2 linked regions of the Luteibacter rhizovicinus DSM 16549 genome follow. The protein of the gene in region 2 interacts with the protein of the main gene of each other region in a pairwise test. Links are inferred from orthologs where the notes say so. Each region holds a gene or a part of one and is shown on either strand. Other genes may lie near its edges. The genes, in order: aceE and nth.

What was found.
Region 1: the proteins of nth (region 2) and aceE interact in binary tests that used the Escherichia coli proteins (3 or more experiments, as listed by UniProt). The link is inferred for Luteibacter rhizovicinus DSM 16549 from one-to-one orthologs.

Annotation. Positions count from the first base shown.
Region 1 is NZ_CP017480.1:1,070,655-1,074,197, forward strand. Bases 130-3,354 are described here. They hold aceE (pyruvate dehydrogenase (acetyl-transferring), homodimeric type), read right to left. Parts: upstream 3,024-3,354; coding sequence 330-3,023; downstream 130-329. Other genes in these bases: BJI69_RS05035 (DUF4377 domain-containing protein), read right to left, coding at 130-141; BJI69_RS05045 (NADP-dependent malic enzyme), read right to left, coding at 3,277-3,354. Outside these bases: more of BJI69_RS05035, read right to left, coding at 1-129; more of BJI69_RS05045, read right to left, coding at 3,355-3,543. UniProt on the Escherichia coli protein: Component of the pyruvate dehydrogenase (PDH) complex, that catalyzes the overall conversion of pyruvate to acetyl-CoA and CO(2).
Region 2 is NZ_CP017480.1:3,331,753-3,335,028, reverse strand. The notes cover bases 1-2,958. They hold nth (endonuclease III), read left to right. Parts: upstream 1-1,151; coding sequence 1,152-1,766; downstream 1,767-2,958. Other genes in these bases: BJI69_RS15305 (SulP family inorganic anion transporter), read right to left, coding at 1,899-2,958; BJI69_RS15315 (RnfABCDGE type electron transport complex subunit B), read left to right, coding at 523-1,131; metG (methionine--tRNA ligase), read left to right, coding at 1-497. Also shown: more of BJI69_RS15305, read right to left, coding at 2,959-3,276. UniProt on the Escherichia coli protein: DNA repair enzyme that has both DNA N-glycosylase activity and AP-lyase activity. The DNA N-glycosylase activity releases various damaged pyrimidines from DNA by cleaving the N-glycosidic bond, leaving an AP (apurinic/apyrimidinic) site.

The sequences.
Region 1 (3,543 bases), 2.3 Mb from region 2 along the record:
CTCGGTCTTCATGACGCCGTTCGTGCAAGGCACCTTGGCGCCGGCGATATACAGCAGTCGCGAGCGGGAGCCGTGGTCGGAAGGCGTGGTCGCGCAGGCGGCGAGGGAGAGGATGGAGGCAGCGAGAAGAGCGAGGCGCATGGCAGGAATCCCGGGTCGTATGCCTTGGAGAAATACCAGCTTCGGGGTGGCAATGCCATGGACGGGATGTGACGTTGGGGGGGGGCAGGTATTGGCTAGCACCCTTTTCGCCGATGAATCGGCTCCTACAAGGGCACCGCTCAACAAAAAAGGGGCCGGATTGCTCCGGCCCCTTCGTTTGCTCGCTATCAGGCGTACAGCGGGTTCGGCTTGTCGACGTCCAGCTTGTATTCCTTGATGGCGCGGCTCACGTCCTTCGCGTTGACCTTGCCGTCCTTCGCGAGGGCGGCCAGGGCGGCGTGGGCGATCCAGTAGCGATCGACCTCGAAGTGGCTGCGCAGGTTCGCACGCGAGTCGCTGCGACCGTAGCCGTCCGTGCCCAGCACCGTGTAGCGCATGCCATCGGGCATGAACGCACGGACCTGGTCGGCGAACTCACGAACGTAGTCGGTCGCGGCGATCGCCGGGCCCTGACGCTCACCGAGCAGGCCGGTGATGTACGGCACGCGCTGCGTGGCTTCCGGGTGCAGGCGGTTCCAGCGCTCGGCGTCGAAGCCTTCGCGGCGGACTTCCGAGAAGCTCGGCACCGACCAGATATCCGACGACACGCCGAAATCCTTCTCCAGCAGCTCGGCCGCGGCGATGACTTCGCGCAGGATCGTGCCCGAACCAAGCAGCTGCACGCGCGTCTCGTTCTTCTTCGCCTTGCCACCGTCCTTGAACAGGTACATGCCCTTGACGATGCCTTCCTCGCTGCCCTTCGGCAGGTCGGGGTGGGCATAGTTCTCGTTCATCACGGTGATGTAGTAGTACACATCCTCCTGCTCCTGCATCATCCGGCGCGTGCCGTCCTGCAGGATGACCGCCAGCTCATACGAGAAGGTCGGATCGTAGGAGATGACGTTCGGGATCGCGCCGGAGAGCAGGTGCGAATGGCCGTCTTCGTGCTGCAGGCCTTCACCGTTGAGCGTGGTGCGGCCGGCGGTGCCACCGATGAGGAAGCCGCGCGCGCGCATGTCGCCCGCTGCCCAGCAGAGGTCGCCGATGCGCTGGAAACCGAACATCGAGTAGTAGATGAAGAACGGCAGCATCGCGACATTGCTGATGCTGTAGCTCGTCGCCGCCGCCAGCCAGGCGCTCATGCCGCCGGCCTCGCTGATACCTTCCTGGAGGACCTGGCCCTTCTGGTCTTCGCGGTAGTACAGCAGCTGGTCGGCATCCTGCGGACGGTACTTCTGACCGAACGGCGCATAGATGCCGATCTGGCGGAACATGCCTTCCATGCCGAAGGTGCGGGCTTCGTCGGCGACGATCGGCACCACGCGCGGGCCGAGCTCCTTGTCACGCAGCATGAGGTTCATGCCGCGGACGAGGGCCATCGTCGTCGAGATCTCGCGCTCGCCCGTGCCCTTGGTGATCTGCTCGAAGGCTTCGAGCGTGGGCGCGGTGAACGACTGATCCGACTTGCGACGACGCTGCGGCAGCGAACCGCCGAGTGCACGACGGCGCTCGAGCATGTACTGCACTTCTTCCGAGTCCTTGCCCGGATGGTAGTACGGCACTTCCTCGAGCTTGTCGTCGGGGATGGGGATGTTGAAGCGGTCGCGGAAGGCGCGGATCGCGTCCGTGTCCATCTTCTTCTGGTTGTGCGCCGGGTTCTGCGACTCGCCGGCCGCGCCCATGCCATAGCCCTTCACCGTCTTGGCGAGGACTACGGTCGGCATGCCCTTGGTGTTCACGGCCGCGTGGTAGGCCGCATAGACCTTGTGCGGATCGTGACCGCCGCGGTTGAGGCGCCAGATGTCGTCGTCGGACATGTTGGCGACCAGCGCTGCGGTTTCCGGGTACTTGCCGAAGAACTTCTCGCGCGTGTATGCGCCGCCGAAGGCCTTGCAGGCCTGGTACTCGCCGTCGACCGTTTCCATCATCAGCTGGCGCAGCTTGCCCGTGGTGTCGCGGGCGAGGAGCGGATCCCAGTAGCTGCCCCAGGCGACCTTGATCGCGTTCCAGCCAGCACCACGGAAGACGCCTTCCAGTTCCTGGATGATCTTGCCGTTGCCGCGGACCGGGCCGTCGAGGCGCTGCAGGTTGCAGTTGATGACGAAGATGAGGTTGTCGAGGCCTTCGCGGCCGGCGAGCGAGATCGCACCCAGCGACTCCGGCTCGTCCGACTCGCCGTCGCCCATGAAGCACCAGATCTTGCGATCGGACTTCGGAATGAGGCCGCGGTGCTCGAGGTACTTCCAGAACTGCGCCTGGTAGATCGCCTGGATCGGGCCCAGGCCCATCGACACGGTCGGTACCTGCCAGTAGTCCGGCATCAGGTACGGATGCGGGTACGAGGAGAGACCCTTGCCCTTGCCTTCCACTTCCATGCGGAAGAGGTCGAGCTGTTCTTCGGTGATGCGGCCTTCGAGGAACGAACGCGCGTAGACGCCCGGCGCGGAATGGCCCTGGTGGAACACCAGGTCGCCCGGATGCTCGGCGCTCGGAGCGCGCCAGAAGTGGTTGAAGCCGACGTCATACAGCGTCGCCGAGGAGGCGAAGCTGGAGATGTGGCCGCCGAGGTCGCCTGGCTTACGGTTGGCGCGCACGACGGTGGCCAGTGCATTCCAGCGGATCAGCGAGCGGATGCGCCACTCGATCGCGGCGTTACCCGGGCTGCGCGCTTCCATGTGCGGCGGGATGGTGTTGACGTACTCGGTCGTCGGGTCGAACGGCAGGTAGCCGCCCGAGCGACGGGTGGAGTCGACCATCCGCTCGAGCAGAAAGTGCGCGCGCTCGGTGCCATCGTGATTGATGACGGCGTTGAGCGACTCGACCCATTCACGGGTTTCGGTGGGGTCGAGGTCCTGGTTCAGGATATCGTCGATCTGGTCCATGGATGCTCCGCTCGCGCCTAGCGCGCGCTTCATGAGGTCTGGGAAGCCCGCTGGGGTGGCGGGAAAACCTTTCCATGATACCGCGAAGTTTTCACATACGCGGCGGTATGGGGGTTTATCTCGTTCTAAATTGTTTTGTAGCGGGGGTTTCGTACCTGGCCCGGCTGACGCCGGGATCGCCGCTGAAGCGGCTCCCACATGGCGTTTGTGTGGGAGCCAATTTATCGGCGAAGCGGCGCAAAGCGCCGCCCGATCAATCGTTTACGACCGTACGGGGCTTACCTGCCCGGATCTGTGCCTCGACGCAGGCCACCGCGGTCATGTTGACGACCCGACGCACCGTCGCCTGCGGCGTCAGAATGTGGGCCGGCTTGGCCACGCCCATCAGGATGGGGCCGATGACCACGCCGTCGCACAGCACGCGGATCATGTTGTAGGCCGTGTTGGCGGCATCCAGGTTGGGGAAGACGAAGACATTGGCCTTACCTTCCAGGCGCGAGTTCGGGAAGATCTTCTCGCG
Region 2 (3,276 bases):
GCCGCCTCGATCCGAAAAAGATCGAAGCCATGGTCGAGGGGTCGAAGGAGTCGTTGACGCCGGCCGAACAGGCCAGGGCCAACGCGCCGGCCGCCAAGAAACCGTTCAAATCCAAAGAAGCCTCTCCGCCCATGACCGACATCGCTCCCGCCGCCGATACGGCCGCCACCATTTCGATCGACGACTTCGCCAAGCTCGACCTGCGCATCGGCAAGGTGCTGGCCTGCGAGTTCGTCGAAGGCTCCGACAAGCTGCTGCGTTTCGAGCTCGACGGCGGCCCGCTGGGCAAGCGCCAGATCTTCTCGGGTATCCGTGCCGCCTATGGCGAGCCGGAAAAGCTCCTGGGTCGCAACGTCGTCTTCATCGCCAACCTCGCCCCGCGCAAAATGCGCTTCGGCCTGTCGGAAGGCATGATTCTTTCCGCGGGTGATGGCGGCGCCGACCTGTTCCTGCTCGACGCCGACCAGGGCGCGACGCCGGGCGCCACCGTCCGCTGACCCGACGCTCGGCAACGCGCCAGCCATGACGCCAACGCTCGCCGACCGGATCGACGCACTGCTGCCGCAAACCCAATGCGAGCAGTGCGGTTTCCATGGCTGCCGTCCCTACGCGGACGCCATGGCTGCAGGCGAGGCGGATATCGATCGTTGCCCGCCGGGTGGCAGCCTTGGCATCGCACGCCTCGCCGCCCTGCTCGACCGCCCCGTTATCCCGCTGGATACGTCACGCGGCGTGGAAAAGCCGCGCACCCTGGCACGTGTGGTCGAGGCGGACTGCATTGGATGTACCAAGTGCATCCAGGCCTGCCCGGTCGACGCGATCGTCGGTGCGGCGAAGCTGATGCATGCGGTGATCAGCGATCTTTGTACAGGCTGTGAGCTTTGCGTTCCGGCCTGCCCCGTCGACTGCATCGCGCTGGATCCCATGCCACTGGCGCAGGCCGACGACCGCGGCCACGCGGACGCCGCACGCATTCGCTTCGTGCGACGTGAAGCACGGCTACAACGCGAGCTCGCCCGGCGCGATGAGCAACTCGCGATGAGCAAGAGCGACGTCGCGGCACCGACAGCGCGCAACGCCGTCCTCGAAGCCCTCGCACGCGCCAAAGCACGTAAAAAGGATAGCCCGTGAAGAAGGCCGATATCGTCGAGATGTTCCGTCGTCTCCGCGAGCTGAATCCGCATCCGAAAACCGAACTCGAATACACGACGCCGTTCGAACTCCTGTCCGCCGTCGCACTTTCGGCTCAGGCCACGGACGTCGGGGTGAACAAAGCCACGCGCAAGCTGTTTCCGGTGGCCAACACCGCACAGAAGATCCTCGACCTGGGCCTCGACAAGCTCAAGACCTACATCAGCACGATCGGGCTCTATAACAACAAGGCGAAGAACCTGATCGCCATGAGTCAGATCCTGGTCGACCGCTACGACGGTGAGGTCCCGACGACCCGGGAAGCCCTCGAAGAGCTGCCCGGCGTGGGCCGGAAGACGGCCAACGTCGTGCTCAACACCGCCTTCGGCCAGCCGACCATCGCCGTCGACACGCATATCTTTCGCGTCGCCAACCGCACCGGCCTGGCGCCGGGTGCCGACGTCCGCAAAGTGGAAGACAAGCTCGAGAAAGTGATCCCCAAGGAATTCATCCAGGACGCGCACCATTGGCTCATCCTGCACGGGCGTTACGTCTGCAAGGCACGTAAGCCGGAATGCCCGAACTGCGCGATCATCGACCTGTGCGCGTACAAGCAAAAAACGAAACCGGCCTGAAGCCGGTTTTGTTGCCACCATTGTGGGAGCCGATTTATCGGCGATCCCGCGGCAGCGGGCCAGCCTGCCGCGAGCACCCATCGCCGCTGAAGCGACTCCCACCGTGAGAAGCGGGTTCTGCAACAACTAGCGTCAGGCCGCCTGACGGGAACCCTCCACGCGCCGGCCCAGCTCCTTCCAGTCGACGATGAGTTCGCAGCCACGCTTGGATGCGTTCTGGCCCCACTCGCGCAGCAACTCGAGCGATGCCTGATCCACGTGGTGCAGGCGATCCATCACCACGCTCAAGCGCGTATTCGGCGGTACCGTGGCAAGCGTACGCGCCATGCTCGGTACTTTCAGGAACGTCGCCGAACCTTCCATGTGCAACGTGGCCTTGCCCGGCTCGTCATGGTGTTCCACGTCCATGCGCATCTTCGACGACAGCAAGGCGAGGCGGAACAACGACAGACCAAAGCCAACGATCACACCGGTGAGTAGATCGGTGGCGACGATGGCCACCGTGGTCGCCACGTACACCGCCGCGGTGCCCTTGCCGTAAGCCGCCAGATCCTTGATCTGTTTCGGATTGACCATCTTTACACCGGTGAAGACGAGGATACCTGCGAGGCACGACACCGGTGTCATCCGCATGAGCCACGGAAGCAGCATGACGAAAGCCAGCAACCACGCGCCGTGCATCACCGACGCCATACGCGTCGCCGAGCCAGCCTGGACATTGGCCGCGCTGCGCACGATCACGCCGGTCATCGGCAACGCACCGAGGAAGCCGCAGATCATGTTGCCGACGCCCTGGGCGGTCAGTTCGCGGTCGTAGTTGGTGCGAACGCCGTTGTGCATGCGATCCACCGCCGCCGCCGAGAGCAGGGTCTCCGCACTGGCGATGAAAGCAAAGGTGACCGCGGCAACCAGCAGCGAGGAATCGAACAGACCGAACAGACTACCCATGCTCGGCAGGCTGATCGCCGCGAACAGGTTGGCCGGCACGTCGACGCGCTTGACGTCGAAACCGCCGAACTGCGCCGCGGCCGTCATCGCCACGACAGCGAGCAACGCACCCGGCACGAAGCGCAGCTTCGCAGGCCGCAGTTTCTCCCAGAACAACATGATGGCAATCGTTGCGATACCGATCATCAGGGCCGCCGGTGCCTGCCCCTCGGCAGCGCCCGTCACCGATTCCCAGGCCGCCGCGGGGAGTGCGGCGAAGTTTTCCAGGCCACGCGCCTTGGGTATGGCATCGAGCAACACGTGCGACTGCGAGGCGACGATGAGGATGCCGATGCCGGACAACATGCCGGCTACGACGGCCGGCGACGTCATGCGGAACCACACGCCCACCCGACACAGGCCGGCGACAAGCTGGATCAGGCCGGCCAGCAGCACGACGGGACCGAGGGCGGCCACGCCGTGCTCGCGCACCAATTCGAACACCAGGACCGCAAGACCCGCTGCCGGCCCGCTGACCTGCAGCGGCGAGCCGGCGATGGCACCCACGATGAGACCACCGACA